2 regions of the Bradyrhizobium sp. WSM4872 genome follow, and region 1 is predicted to be linked to the other one. Evidence: riboswitches for the same ligand, from Rfam matches in the RefSeq annotation. Region 1 holds a riboswitch; the other holds the start of a gene.
What was found. Region 1 has a riboswitch for cobalamin ahead of AC0L3C_RS09135 (DUF1636 family protein). Riboswitches for the same ligand answer to the same signal wherever they lie in the genome.
Positions count from the first base shown of each region.

Region 2: linked by a shared signal. The riboswitch ahead of metE (5-methyltetrahydropteroyltriglutamate--homocysteine S-methyltransferase) and the one ahead of AC0L3C_RS09135 (DUF1636 family protein) in region 1 are both predicted to bind cobalamin.

Region 1 is NZ_JBVVPT010000005.1:22,373-29,907, reverse strand. It holds gene cobG (precorrin-3B synthase) at 1-1,042, opposite strand, end outside; gene cobN (cobaltochelatase subunit CobN) at 1,039-4,287, opposite strand; gene cobW (cobalamin biosynthesis protein CobW) at 4,287-5,321, opposite strand; gene AC0L3C_RS09135 (DUF1636 family protein) at 5,318-5,701, opposite strand; cobalamin riboswitch at 5,797-6,014, opposite strand; gene cobO (cob(I)yrinic acid a,c-diamide adenosyltransferase) at 6,055-6,690, shown strand; gene AC0L3C_RS09125 (cobyric acid synthase) at 6,700-7,535, shown strand, end outside.
Region 2 is NZ_JBVVPT010000014.1:84,360-91,894, forward strand. It holds gene AC0L3C_RS20015 (EAL domain-containing response regulator) at 92-1,306, shown strand; gene AC0L3C_RS20020 (4Fe-4S binding protein) at 1,884-2,087, shown strand; cobalamin riboswitch at 2,869-3,068, shown strand; gene metE (5-methyltetrahydropteroyltriglutamate--homocysteine S-methyltransferase) at 3,168-5,483, shown strand; gene AC0L3C_RS20030 (cytochrome-c peroxidase) at 6,304-7,371, opposite strand.

The DNA.
Region 1 (7,535 bases):
CCAGAGTGATGGCGGCGGGACCGGAATGGGCGCAGCCCTTGGCACAGCCGGAGACGTGGAGCCGTGCGGCCGCGCCGATGTTCGGCGCCAGGGCCGCGGCAAGGCCGCGGGTATCGGCATGCGCCTCGCGACAGCGTGGCGCACCGCTGCAGGCGATGACGCGCAGCGCAGGGTCGTAGGCCTCGGTGATAAGACCGGTCGCGCTCGGCATCGCGCGCTTGCCCTCGCTCAAAACCATCCGCCACGGCGTCATGCGCAGCGCATGTCCGCAACCGGCGAACTGGTTGAACGTTGCATGCGCCATCTGTCCGAAGGCGACGCCAACCATCGCACCTTGCGCATAGAGGCCGGGACGCGCCGCGGCCATAATCGGCGCCGGCTCGGCCTCGCTGCGCAATTCCGCGGGCAAAATTGCACCAGTGGCAAGATGCGCCGCCATCCGCCCTCGCCCCCCTCTGGCGCCTCCCGAGGTCACGAACCAGTCGGCGAATGCGAGCGCGGTGGTCACGGCCTCGCCGCGCGCGACGGAGCGGCCGAGTTTGCCGCCATCCGCCCGCACCAGCAGTCCGCCGGACTGATCGCGCTCGATCCGCACGTCGGCGGAATCGCCCGCAAGCACGCGTGAGGTGCCGTCGTCGATGGCGAAGCCGAACTTGGTTGGAAGTTCGAGCTGGCTGTCGGCGAGCGCCTCCTCGAGCTCGGCGGCGAGCAATTGAGTCTCGTCCCCGCTACGCCAGAACGGCGTCACAAGGATGTTGCGACGGGATTCGGTGTCAGCGTCAGGGTCGAGCAGCGCCAGTTGCGCAAGGCCGTCGAGCAGCAGTCTGTGGCTGGTCTCGTTGACGCCCCTGATCTGGAGGTTGGCCCGGCTGGTCACGTCGATCAGGCCGTTGCCATGGCGTTCGGCGAGATGAGCCAGTCCGGAGATCTGTGCCGCGTCCAGCCGTCCGCCGAACGGACGCACGCGGACCACGAGCCCGTCGCCCGATTGCATCGGGCGCAGCGCGCCGGGACACCAGCCCTTGACCACGGAAGCGCTCATGACGCCTCCCGCAGCGCAGCCGCGATCGAATTGCGGCGCGTTCGCCAGAGCGAGGCCTCATGCAGGCGCGTGAAACACGTCTCCATCGCGCCGAGCGCCGCCGGGTTTTCGCGCGCCATGAAGGCGCGGACGTCCTCACTGCCGAGCGTCGCGTCGTAATAGAGGTCGAACAGATGCGGCGGCACAGCGGCGGCCAGATGCGCAAAGGCGGCCATATGCTCGAGTGTCGCGGTGATCTCGGCCGCTCCGCGAAAACCGTGGCGCATCATGCCGGCGATCCAGGCCGGATTGGCCGCGCGCGCGCGTACCACCCGCGAGATTTCCTCGGTCAGCGTACGCGCATGCGGCTGCTCGGGGCGCGTCACGTCGAGATGATAAAGCGATGGTCCCGCCGCACCGAGATGGGCTGCGGCGGCCGCAATGCCGGCCTCATGCGCGGCATAGTCAGCCGCGAGCAGAAGGTCGGTTTCCGGCAGATCCTGCACGTGAACAAAAGCATCGGCGGATGCGAGCCGCTTCTCGATACCGGCCCGATCGAGCTTGATCTCGCCATCGGCCGAGAACGCCCATGACGATGCCGAGAGCCACGCTTCGCCGGCGGCTTCGCGCGTCTCGGGCGTGAAGGCGTCCGGGATTGCCGAGAGGCCGACGCCGTATTGTCCGGGGCGCGGCGCAAACACGCGCGATGTGCGATGGCGATATGGATTTTCGTCGCCCTCGTCCTCGCGGCCCGACAGCGCCTCGGCTGCCGCCTCGAACAATTGCGCAAGGCCTGAGAAGACGTCGCGAAACAGGCCCGAGACCCGCAGCGTGACGTCGATGCGGGGCCGGCCAAGCTCGGCAGGCGCGATGATGTCGTAGCCGGTGACACGGCCGGAAGCATGATCCCAGCGCGGTGCGAGGCCGGCCAGATGCAGCGCCATGGCAAACTCTTCGCCCGCGGTGCGCATCGTCGCCGAGCCCCAGAGATCGACGACAAGGCCCTTTGGCCAGTCGCCGTGATCCTGCAGATGGCGGCGCAGCAGCTCTTCCGCGAGCTTGATGCCTTGGGCATGCGCCGACGGCGTCGGCACCGCGCGCGGATCGACGGCAAAGAGATTGCGTCCCGTGGGCAGCACGTCCTGGCGGCCGCGATAGGGTGAGCCCGACGGCCCCGGCGCGACGCGCTGTCCAGCAAGCGCGGCCCGCAAAGCGTCGCGTTCCGCGTCACCGCAGGCGCCGCGGCCGAACACGTGCAGGCCGTCGCCGAACTGGCTTTCCTTGAGATCGCAGACGAAGCGGTCGATCTGCGGGATCGCTTCGGCGGGCGCGGCCGTTGCGTCGAGGCCAAGATCATCTTCGAGGCCGGCCGCGCGGGCCTCGTCACGGATCGCGGCGATCAGACGCTGGCGGCGGGCGGGATCGAGGCCATCAGCCGTCGAGTACTCGTCGAGGAGCTGTTCAAGCCTGCGCAATCCGTCCGGCACCGCTGATGCCGCGAGCTGCGGCGGCAGATGGCTGATGGTGACAGCACCCAGGCGCCGCTTGGCCTGCGCGGCCTCGCCGGGATCGTTGACGATGAAGGGATAGATCACGGGCAAATCCCCAATCAGGGCTTCCGGCCAGCACGCCTGCGACAGCGCCACGGATTTTCCGGGCAGCCATTCCAGCGTGCCGTGCGCGCCCATGTGCACGACGGCATCACAGCCCTGCGCTCGGAGCCAGAGATAGAACGCGACATAGGCATGGCGCGGCGTGCGGGCGAGATCGTGATAGTCGGCATCGCGCGTGGTCGCATCGCCACGCTCCGGCTGAACCGCGATGATCGACCGGCCGCATTGAATCGCGGCGAAATGGAACGCGCCGTCGCGACAACCCGGATCCTTCTCCGGCGCGCCCCAGGCTTGCGCGAGATCATCCTGCAAGACTTGCGGAAGGCGCGACAGCGCCGCACGGTAATCGGCAACGCTCCAGCTCAGGGTCTGCTTGAGCAGCGTCTCGCCAAGTCCATGGACAGGCGCAATATCGAAGCCGGTCTCCGCGAGGTCGGACACCAGGGCCTCGACCGAGGCTAGCGCATCGAGACCCACCGCGTGCGCGATCTGATGCGGGCGGCCCGGATAGTTGGAGAGCACGAGTGCCATGCGCTTGTCGGCGGCCGGCTTCTCGGCAAGGCGACGCCAGGCCGCAACGCGCGCGGCGACGGCCTTCACGCGCTCCCCGTCGGGCCTGTGTGCCAGATGCGAAAATTGCAAATCGGGATCGCGCATCGCTGCCGATTTGAAGCTCACCACGCCCGCAAACAGGCGGCCGTCGACCTCGGGCAGCACCACATGCATCGCGAGGTCGCCGGGCGAGAGGCCGCGGAGAGAACTCGCCCAGTCCTCGCGGCGTGCCGTGGAGAGCGCGACCTGGAATACCGGGCAGGATGCGGCGTCGAACGGCGTCGTGCCGTCGTCGCCCATCGCCGAGAATGCCGTCGCATTGACGATCGCGGCCGGAGGATTTTGCGCCAGATACTCGCGCAACCAATCCGCAACCCCCGCGGCTTTCAGCGAGGTGACGAACACACCATGCGCGTCGAACCCCTTCTCGCGCAATGCGGCGATCAGGGCATCGACCGGGCCAGTGTCGGCCGCGGTGAGATAGGAGCGATAGAAGGCCACGAGCGCTCGCGGCCTGCCCTCACCCAACGCCGGCGCGGCAATGACACCGCGCGCCGGATCGTAAAAGCCCATCTCAGGAACGGTCGTCTCCCCGATCACGGGGCCGGCATAGAGGCCCGAGGCCAGTGCAAGCTGCGCGATCGCGGCTTGCGATGCGACGGGGCCGCCGGTGTCGCAGAGCACCTTGAGCCGTCGCAGGGTCGAGACCGGCAGGGTCGAATATTCATCCAGCCGCGCGTCGTCGCGGCCGTCGGCCGGCAACACGGCCAGCACGATGCCGCGCTCCTTCGCCAGTTGCTGCAGGGCCGCGAGCCCATACGACCAATAGGATTCCCCGCCGATCAGACGCACGAGGATGCCGCGCGCCTGCGCCAGAGTGCGCTCGATATAGGTGTCGACCGAGAGCGGGTGACGGAGTTCGGCGAGATTGACCAGCCGTAGCGATGGCAGGCTGTCGCGGCCACGGCGCCAGCCGGCCGCGAACGCGGCAAGATCGGAATCCGAATACGAGAGCACCACGAGATCGGCCGGGTCCTGGCCGATGTCCCTTGGTATCGCGGTCTCCTCGAGACCGCGGCTCTCGCGGAAGACGACGTGCATCAGATGCTGAGTCCTGCCCTGATCGCGGCCTCGTCGATATCGCCGTGCTCGCCGATCACGACGAGCTTTGATCGCCTCGCACCCACGCCCCAAGGCTTGTCGAACTGGTGGCGCACGCGCTCGCCGACCGCTTGCAGCAAGAGGCGCATCGGCTTGCCTTCCATCGCGATGTAACCCTTGACGCGCAGCACATTCTGCTCGCGCGCCAGACGCTGAACGGATGCAACCAGCGCGTCGATATCGGCGACTTCAGGAAGATCAATCACGACGGACGCAAAATCGTCGTGCTCGTGATCCTTCTCGCCGTCGTGATGCGAGGGACGCGCGGCGAGATCGTTCTCGGCGGCAGCACCGAGACCGAGGATGAGACGCGCGTCGATCGCGCCGTCGGTGATCGCCAGCATCGGGACGCGACGCGGCATCTCGGCGGTGATCGCCGCCTTGGCCGCTTCGAGACCTGCCGCGCCCGCAAGGTCCGCCTTGGTCAACAGCACGATGTCGGCGCAGGCGATCTGGTCCTCGAACACTTCCGACAGCGGGGTCTCGTGATCGAGATTTTCATCGGCCGCACGCTGCGCCTCGACGGCCGCAGGGTCGGGCGCGAAACGGCCGGCGGCGACAGCTTCGGCATCGGCCAGCGCGATCACGCCGTCGACCGTGATGCGCGAACGGATCTCCGGCCAGTCGAACGCCTTCAGCAAAGGCTTGGGCAGCGCCAGGCCCGAGGTCTCGATCAGGATATGATCGGGCCGGACCGGCCGCGACAGCAGCTTCTCCATGGTCGGAATGAAATCGTCCGCGACGGTGCAGCAGATGCAGCCATTGGCGAGCTCGATGATGTTCTCTTCCGGGCAATTCGCATCGGCGCAGGATTTCAGAATCTCGCCATCGACGCCCTCACTGCCGAACTCGTTGACGAGCACCGCGAGCTTCCTGCCGTTGGCGTTGGCAAGCAGATGCTGGATCAGCGTGGTCTTGCCGGAGCCGAGAAAGCCCGTGACGACCGTGACCGGGACTTTTGCGAGCGAATTCATTCGGCGGCCTCCGGCACGACGGCCATGGGGAAAATGGGGGGAATGCGGGCAAGCGATTGCTTGCGGAAGATCTCCGGGCGGCTGCGCCAGGACACAAGGCCGTCGGGCGCGGCCGCATAGGCCGCGGCGCCTGCGACGACGTCGATCGCATTCGCATCCGACAGACGGCCATAGACATAGGACCAGCGGCCAGGCGCGCTGAGCGCGACCGAGCAACCCTGGTTGCAAGCCGACAGGCATTCGACGGGAACCACGCTGACGCCGTCGGGCACGCCGGCCTCGAGGATCGCACCATGCAGACGTTTGCCGGGCGTCGTCTCGCCCTCGCCAAGCGTCTGGCCGGCGCGGCAGGTGATGCAGACATGAAGTGTGACGGTCATCGCTTCTTCCAGAATAAACAGCGGGAAGCGAAGAGGCCCACGAACCGTTCTTGCGAAGGCCCGTTTCCCCGTCGCGGAACACCCCGTCCGCCGGTCCAAAATCGTCCGCGCTGGCAGGTCTCCCGGCTTGCGGAGCAGGGTTTCCCCTTCGATCCCCGCCTTCCCGATCCCCAGGGGATCAGTGGCTTCGGGCATCTCTCCGGTCACGGTCGCGGGGGCGGCTGCATTTTGGAACCAAATCTTGCCGATTCGGACCCTATCGCATTCCCTCTTCGCCTGTCGTAGGACAGGAACCAACGCCGGGCCACCATTTGCCCCCGACCGCCTCTTGTCAAGCCGAAGGACCCCGTCCGATGACGTCAGAACCGGATACCCAGACGGCCGACCAAACCGACGTCCGCCACGCCTCGAAAATGGCGAAGAAGAAGGCCGCCCGCGACAAGATCATGGCGACCAAGAGCGGCGAAAAGGGCCTCATCATCGTCCACACCGGCGCCGGCAAGGGCAAGTCCTCCTCCGCGTTCGGCATGATCGTCCGCTGCGTCGCCCATGGCTTCCCCTGCGCGGTCGTACAGTTCATCAAGGGAGCCTGGGACACGGGCGAGCGTCGCATGCTCACCGGCCATTTCGGTGACCTCTGCCAGTTCCACGCCATGGGCGAAGGTTTTACCTGGGAGACGCAGGACCGCGCCCGCGACATCGCGGCCGCGCGCGCCGGCTGGGAGAAAGCCAAGGAGCTGATCCTCGACCAGAATCTCCGCATGGTCGTGCTCGACGAGATCAACATCGCGCTACGCTACGACTATCTCGACATCGCCGAGGTTGTCGAATTCCTCACGACGCAGAAGCCGCCGATGACGCATGTCGTGCTCACCGGGCGCAACGCCAAGGACGAGCTGATCGAGATCGCCGATCTCGTCACCGAGATGACGCTGATCAAGCATCCCTTCCGCTCCGGCATCAAGGCGCAAGCCGGCGTCGAGTTCTAAGAACTCGCGATGGCGCGCGCATTGATGATCCAGGGGGCCGGCTCGGACGTGGGCAAGTCGCTCATCGTTGCCGGCCTCGCGCGCGCCTTTGTGCGACGCGGCCTGCGCGTGCTCCCGTTCAAGCCGCAGAACATGTCGAACAATGCGGCCGTCACCATCGACGGCGGCGAGATCGGCCGGGCCCAGGCGCTCCAGGCGCTCGCCGCCGGCGCCGAGCCGCATACCGACATGAATCCGGTGCTGCTCAAGCCCGAGACCGATGTCGGCGCGCAGGTGATCGTGCAAGGAAAACGCATCGCGACCGCGCGTGCGCGTGAATATGCGGCGATGAAACCGTCATTGATGGGCGCCGTGCTGGAGAGCTTCGAGCGGCTGAAGGCGCGCGCAGATCTCGTGCTGGTGGAGGGCGCCGGCAGCCCGGCCGAGGTGAACCTGCGCAAGGCCGACATCGCCAATATGGGCTTTGCGCGCAAGGCCGATGTGCCGGTCGTGCTGGTCGGCGACATCGACCGCGGCGGGGTCATCGCGCAACTCGTCGGCATCAAGACGGTGATCGACCCGGATGACGCCGCGATGATCCAGGGATTTGTCATCAACAAGTTCCGCGGCGATCCCACGCTGTTCGACGACGGCTACAGGCTGATCGAACAAAAGACCGCATGGCGCGGCTTCGGCGTGCTGCCCTGGTTCGCGCGCGCCGGCGAGCTGCCGGCCGAGGATGCGCTGGGCCTGAGCGATGCGCGCAAGCCGGGCCAATGCAAGATCGCCTGTCTCGCGCTGTCGCGGATCGCCAATTTCGACGATCTCGATCCGCTCAAGCTCGAGCCTGGCGTCGATCTCGTGAT
Region 2 (7,535 bases), on a different contig from region 1:
ATCTCGAACAATCGAAAGATATCGGGAAGCACAGCTTGTTTGGACCTTCGCTCCTCGTTTAAGGCACCGTCACGGAACGGGAGTGGTTGCGATGGAACATGGGCAGGCCGAACTGGTCGGAGGGAAACCTGTAATCTTCGGGCAACGTAAGGTGCGGCCGCGGGCATGCCTGGCCGTCGGCAAGCGGCATCTGCGCGCCTTTCTACGGGATGTGCTGGAGGATATGGGATTTGTTATCAGCGAATGCAGGACTGCTGACGAGTTGCCGCATGTACTCCGCACGGAGTTCCCTGATCTGATCCTGCTCGGCATTGGCTCGGACCGCATCGAGCCTGGACGATTGCTCGAGATACTGGTACGCGAAGAATTTGCAGGCCGAGTGCTGGCGTTCGGAGCGCGCGAGTCGATCATCATGGCGGCAGTGCAGCAGGTCGGCAGTGAATATGGACTTGCTATGCTGCCGCCGCTCAGGGGGCCGTTTGCAGCCGAGACGTTGCGCGATCGGATCGGCATGCTCTTGCCAAGAGAGCCGGCGCCCCGTCCCGCGGTCCATGTCGGAGAAGCCTTACACGCTGGCTGGCTTGAGCTCTGGTATGAGCCGAAGTTTGACGCGTGTACCCTCAGCCGCCGCGGCGCCGAGGCGCATGTGCGAATGCGGCACCCGACCTGGGGCGTTGTTCCACCGGCCTATTTCATCCCGGAACCTCACGATCCGCATTTTAGGAACTTGTCGCAGTTCGTGATCGACCGCGCGATCAAGGATTGGCAGTATCTTCTGGAGCAGCAAACTTCGATCGATCTCTCCATCAATCTCCCGGCAGCATTCCTGATTGACCCGCAGGCGGTACGCGATCTCTGTCGGCGCATGCCGTCGCACGCCGCTTTCGGCGGTTTGACGATTGAAATCGAGAGCGTGGAAGCGATCCAGAACCTAGATCTCCTGGTCGAGGTTGCGCGTGAGGTTCGCTTTCACAACATTGGCCTTGCAATCGACAATGTCGGTGCCAATTGGCCGCAGCTGATGGGGATGACAAAATTCCCGTTCATGAAATTGAAAGTGGATCGTCAGTTCGTCGGCGGCTGCGCGAATGGGCCCCTCAAGCGAACGGTGTGCCGCCATATCGTCGATCTAGCCAAAGAGTACAATGTGCGCACCGTCGCCGAAGGTGTGGAGAGCCAGGCTGACCTAATCGCTGTGGCCGAACTCGGCTTCGACCTTGCGCAGGGCCATCTGTTCGGAAAAGCCATGCCACTGAAGCAATTTGCACAGTCATCTTTCAACCCTGCTCCAGCTCGTCTAAAATAGTTGCGAGTGGCTGAGTGCGGCCAAGCGACGCTCATGAGCACCGCCATGCCTACTCGGCACCAGGCATGAGGCTGAGTGCAATTCGGTCTGCAGGGCCAGTGTCGGTCGTCCCGCCGCCACTTCATTTCCCTCCGAAGCTTGTTATACCACAAGCCCGTTTTGGCAAGCCTCCAGCGAGTCCTCCGCGCAGCTAGCGTTGCAGCCATGAGCGAGGCTTGCACAAACCTCCAGTCGGGGTGTGTGACCGGAGGTTTGCCGAGATCCAACGTAGACCTGCGTCCGTTGGCGGTTTTTTGTCGCCGCCGGTTGAGGAAGCGTCAGCCTCGCTTGCCCCCGCGCTGACGTGCCAAACAAACCGACGGACGCTTCCAGCGTCAAGTCGCGACTGACTCTCGCAAGAGGGCCCGAGGGCTCGTAGCCTGAAATTGAAGCGAGCTGTTGCTGTCGCAGATGCAACATGGTCTCAGACCCGGGACAGCCGAATTGGGCAAATTGCCCAACATTGAGCGCGTCTGCGTTTGGCACGGCATTTGAAAGGGATCGCCCATGGCATCGCTCGCCTAAGGAGTCGGAAGGCATGGCTTACAAGATCGTCGCTTCGCAATGCACCGTTTGTGGCGCATGTGAGTTCGAGTGTCCCAACGCGGCGATCAGTCTGAAGCGCGACATTTACGTTATCGATGCCAAAAAATGTACGGAGTGCGAGGGCCATTGCGACACGCCGCAATGCGCGGTGGTCTGTCCGGTCCCTGACACCTGTGTCCCGTCCAAGACAGGATAGGCAGCCCGCGACCAAAAGGCCTCATCGCTCGATTTCGCGAACGAAGTTGTAGATGTGGGACCTTGAGGAGACCACGACCGCATGGGGCGCATCGAGGTCGATTAACATCGTTATGAGCTTAAGACGCTGAGCGACTCCGAGGAACCCCTCAAAGGGCTCTGTCGGAGGACACCGTCGAAATTGTCACGAACAAGGACAAGGCCCTCGATGCTCAGTGGCCGCGTTAAGGCCTATCATCGCTGGCCGCGAGTCGAGGCGAGGCAGACCGGCGTCGAGCGGCCACGGACGCATCGAAGCCGGCGCAAAAGTCGCTCAGCACGTGAACACCTATTGCACCGAGAAGATCATCTTGGCCAACCTCACGGAGGCGGACGACCTCGTGCCTGGTCGGGCCGCCGAACACCAAGGAGCCGACCTGATCATCCGTGCGGTCCTGGAGCAATCCGGCTTTCGAAATGTCTAGGGAGCCTCGTGGGCTGTGACCAAACGGATGCCGGCCGAGATGATCGCACCTTCCTGACGCGCTGGTTCGAAAAGCTGCTGACGGAAAAGGTCGCCTCCTCGCGATCACACAGATACCGAAAGCGGCCCGGGTTCGTTCCGGTCGTGGAGCTCAACCCTTACGCGAGCAAGGAGCGAATGCATTCACAGCGGAGCCTCGACAGATCCGGGCGTGTTCACCAGGCCGCGAGCAAGACCGTCGTGCCCGCCTAGTGCGCTCGTAATCGCTTGGGCAATATCGCAGCGAGAATCGGTAGGTTGACGCATCGATCCTCGTGCGCATAATTCAAGCCGTCGCGGTCTCCGGATTTCGTTTGATCTGGAGCTAAGAGGGAAGCCGGTGCAATGCCGGCGCTGCCCCCGCAACTGTAAGCGGCGAGCCGCTGTCCAACGAAGTCACTGAAGCCATGCGGCTTCGGGAAGGCCGGACAGCAGCGACGACCCGTGAGCCAGGAGACCTGCCTCGACAAGATATCGTCCACGGGCGGGGCGTCCCGGTGTGCGCCAAGCAGTTGTCGCTCACGCGATGTTCGCTGTCTGCGTCCGCCATGGCCTTTGCCCCAACATGGGGTCTAAGCTATGTCAATCCTTTCGCTTCCCGTTGCCACACTGGGGACGTCACGCATCGGCCCACGACGCGAACTCAAATTCGCGCTCGAGAGCTACTGGGCGGGAAAATCCAGCGAAGCCGAGCTCCTCGAGGCGGGGAGTGGACTTCGTGCCGCTAATTGGGCACGGCAGAAATCCCGCGGTGCGACCGTCATTCCTTCGAATGACTTCTCGCTCTACGACCATGTGCTCGATACCAGCCTAATGGTCGGCGCCATTCCCGACGTTTACGGCTGGAACGAAGGTCCTGTGTCGCTCAAAACCTACTTCACCATGGCGCGTGGCGCTCAAGACGGTGGTCACGCTCAGCATGGGCCCGGCGTAGCCGCACAGGAGATGACGAAGTGGTTCGATACGAACTACCACTACATGGTGCCGGAATTTCACCAGGATCAGATCTTTAAGTATGCCTCTCGGAAGCCGATCGAGGAATATGAGGAGGCAAGAAGCCTCGGCTATCAGACGCGGCCCGTCCTAGTGGGCCCAGTCACTTTCCTGAAGCTCGGCAAAAGCGTAAATCCCGCCTTCAATCCGCTGTCGCTGCTTGATCGACTCCTCCCCGTCTATGTCGATGTTCTCCGCGAACTAGCCTCGCGCGGCGCTGAATGGGTTCAGCTCGACGAGCCATGCCTAGTGATGGACGTCGACGAAGCATCTCGGGCCGCTGTCCGCCGGGCCTATGCTCATTTCGCTAAGGCCGTGCCGACCCTTAAAATCATGCTGGCCACATACTTCGGGGGTGTCGGCGACAATCTTGAAACAGTATTGGCCTTGCCCGTTGCCGGGGTTCATGTCGACCTGGTTCGTGCACCTGACCAGTTGGACGCGATTGTCGCCAGAGCAGGTAGAGATCTCGTGGTCTCGCTCGGTGTCGTTGATGGTCGCAACGTGTGGCGCTCTAATCTGCCGGCGCTACTCGACCAACTTGCTCCTATGGTCAAAAAACTGGGCAGGGACCGTGTTCAGATTGCCCCCTCCTGCTCGCTGCTACATGTTCCGACCGACATTGAACTAGAGATCGATCTCGATCCCAATCTGAAGACGTGGTTGGCGTTCTCAGTGCAGAAGATCAAGGAACTTTCGATATTGGGCAAAGCGCTGGCTGGCTATGCTGCCGACGTGGCCGATGAACTCACGCTCTCAGAGGATGCATCCGTCACCCGCGAAACATCGCCGAAGATCCACAGTGCGAACGTCGCCGGACGAATGGCCGCGATCGACGATAGCATGCGTCGCCGTCGCAGTGCGTTCACCCAGCGCGCCGACGTCCAACGCGTCGCCTTCGCATTGCCGATGTTTCCAACCACAACCATCGGATCCTTCCCGCAAACGGCGGACGTCCGCAATGCGCGTGCAGCTCATGCGCGGGGAGCGCTGAATGACACGCAGTACGAGCAGCTTCTGAAAGCGGAGACAGCCCATACCGTGCATTGGCAGGAAGATATCGGCCTGGACGTGCTCGTACACGGTGAGTTCGAGCGCAATGACATGGTTCAATACTTTGGCGAGCAGCTGTTGGGTTTCGCATTCACCAAGCACGGCTGGGTTCAGTCTTATGGCTCGCGGTGCGTTCGCCCTCCTATCCTGTTTGGAGATGTCTCCCGCCCGAAGCCCATGACCGTTAAATGGTGGCGACATGCGCAGTCTCTGACCAAAAAACCCGTCAAGGCTATGCTGACCGGACCGGTGACGATCCTGAACTGGTCGTTTGTCCGTGACGACATCCCGCGGAGCGAGACATGCCGACAGATCGCTCTCGCGATCCGAGACGAGGTCATCGACCTTGAGGCGGCTGGAGCGACCATGATCCAGATCGACGAGGCTGCGTTGCGGGAGGGATTGCCGCTGCGCAAATCGCAGTGGAAGGACTATCTCGATTGGGCAGTGGACAGTTTCCGCGTTTGCTCCTCCGCTGTCGCTGACGGAACTCAGATCCATACGCACATGTGCTATTCCGAGTTCAACGAAATCATCGATGCGATCGCAGCAATGGATGCCGACGTCATTTCAATCGAGGCGTCGCGCTCCAAAATGGAATTGCTCGACGCTTTCAAGAGCTACAAATATCCTAATGAAATCGGGCCAGGCGTCTATGACATTCATTCACCGCGCATTCCCGCAGCAGCCGAGATCAAGCAGCTGATTGTGTTGGCGCGGCAGCGAGTTTCCGATCGGCAGCTCTGGATCAATCCCGACTGCGGACTGAAAACTCGAAGATGGGAGGAGGTGCGTCCCGCGCTCGTCAATATGGTGGCCGCCGCACGTGAGTTGCGGGCCGAGGCATGATCGTACGGAGCGTGTCGCCAACGTATCTGTGAATAAGATGAACGCGCTTTGGGAGCTCGCGATATCCTTGCGAGCTTCCAAAGTTTCCAGCGCCTGCGAATGCCGGTTTGCCCCGGCGGAGGCGATCGCATACAGTGGCGACAAGCTCGAATCCGGCGGACGACCGCATGCCGGCCATACCGATTAGGTGACATATTCCAAGTCACTTACGCTCGACGCGAACCACGGTCCTATCGCTTCATTTATCCATCGCGTGGATGCGTCTCATCACAACAATCTATTTTACCGCCCCTGCGGAATTTCATACCTAATTTGCGCCTTCGCGCGGTCTTCGGGAAGATTTGCTGGTATTCGGCGGTGCCAAAATACTGGCGCGTGACGGCAAACTGACGGTTGAGTTTCAGGGCTCGGCAGTCAAACCGCCTGCGCGATGGATCCCAGCTCCATCAAGGCGCTGCCCGTGCCAACCGGACAGCTGGCAAGTGGTGAGCAAGTCCTGAAGTTTACGACAGGAGCGAAAGGCAAGCGGCTCGCTAAGTTGTGCAGAGCGATATCCGCTTCTCCTTGTTTGACGGCGAATGCCCTCGTCGTAAGTCGATCGCCGGTAGTCCTCCCTACCGACGAAAGCTGGAACGATGCGGAAAGCAGCGTCGCTCCCGCGTGACTTTCGCCCGGCCTCACATTGAGGCCGGGCGGCTTTTTATGTGCCTGCTTATCAGTGACAGCAGGGGATCATTCATTTTGGCGTCATTGCGGGACCCCGGGTTCTTGGAGCGCATCTGTTGCTGTTCGGCAGGGAATGAGGCCGGTGCTGCTAAGGCTATCTGTCTATTGAAGGCTTTGGTGTCGTGTTGGTGCGCGTCGGCAGTATCGGATATTCGATCTTAGGCACCCGACCGGTCAGCGAGTTCAGAAATGAGACAATGTCGTTTTCCTCTCTATCGCTAAGCTTGGTGCCGAGCTGGATTTCACTCATCAGGGCAACAGCTTGCTTCAGGCTCCAAACCTGTCCCGAATGAAAGTAAGGGGCTCGCAACGCGACGTTTCGCAATGGCGCCGCGCGGAAGACATATTCGTCGCCGACCGCCCTGGTGACCGCAAACCGGCCCTTATCGGCGTCCGGAAGCACGCTTGCGTCCGGCTTTTTCATCACGCCGAACGGGAAGTAGGCCTGTCCACCGAGATTGATACCATTGTGGCAAGAAGAACATCCCTTCGCCATAAACAGTGCCAACCCTGACTTCTGCTGATCATCGAGAGCATGTGTATTGCCCTCCAGATACTGATCGAATGGAGCCGCAGGTGTAATGAGAGTCGCTTCAAAAGCCTCGATCGCCTTCGCAAAATTTTCAAAGGTGACCGATCTGGCTTCGTTCGGAAAAGCGTTCTTGAACAAGACGACATAGCTGGGCATTGAGTTCAAGATACCGAGCACATGATCTGGAGTCGCATTCATTTCGGCACTCGCCTGCACAGGGCCGGCGGCTTGCGCCTTGAGGTCCGCGGCGCGTCCGTCCCAAAATTGCGCCGCATTGAACACTGCGTTGTAGACAGTTGGGGCCCGGCGTAGGCCGACCTTCCAGCCGTGACCAACGGAGGTCGGACCGGCATCGACTCCGCCGGTGCCGAGATTGTGGCACGTATTGCAGCTAATGATCCCGCTCGCCGATAGCCGCGGATCGAAAAACAGCATCTTGCCAAGCTCGACCTTTCCATGAGTCACCGGATTGTCTTTTACCGCAGGAATGACCGAGGGGATTGGATGGAAGATCTGCTTGGCGTTTCTCATCAGATCATCGTCGGCGTTAGCTCCTGATGACATCAGCAGCCCAATAGTTAAAATCGATGCTTCAGCGACAAGCCGAAGCTCCGGGATTGACATGTTCATACACCGCCTCATTAGTTCTGATTGTTAAACAAGGAAACAGTCGAAAGCGATGCCACGCGTTCCTCGACGGTCCGGCGCAGTATGCAGCGGATCATCTGAAGCGAGGCTGCAAAAATGTGCGACTTTGCAGCTCGCCGCCGGCGTTCACGCACGGGCTTGAGGGG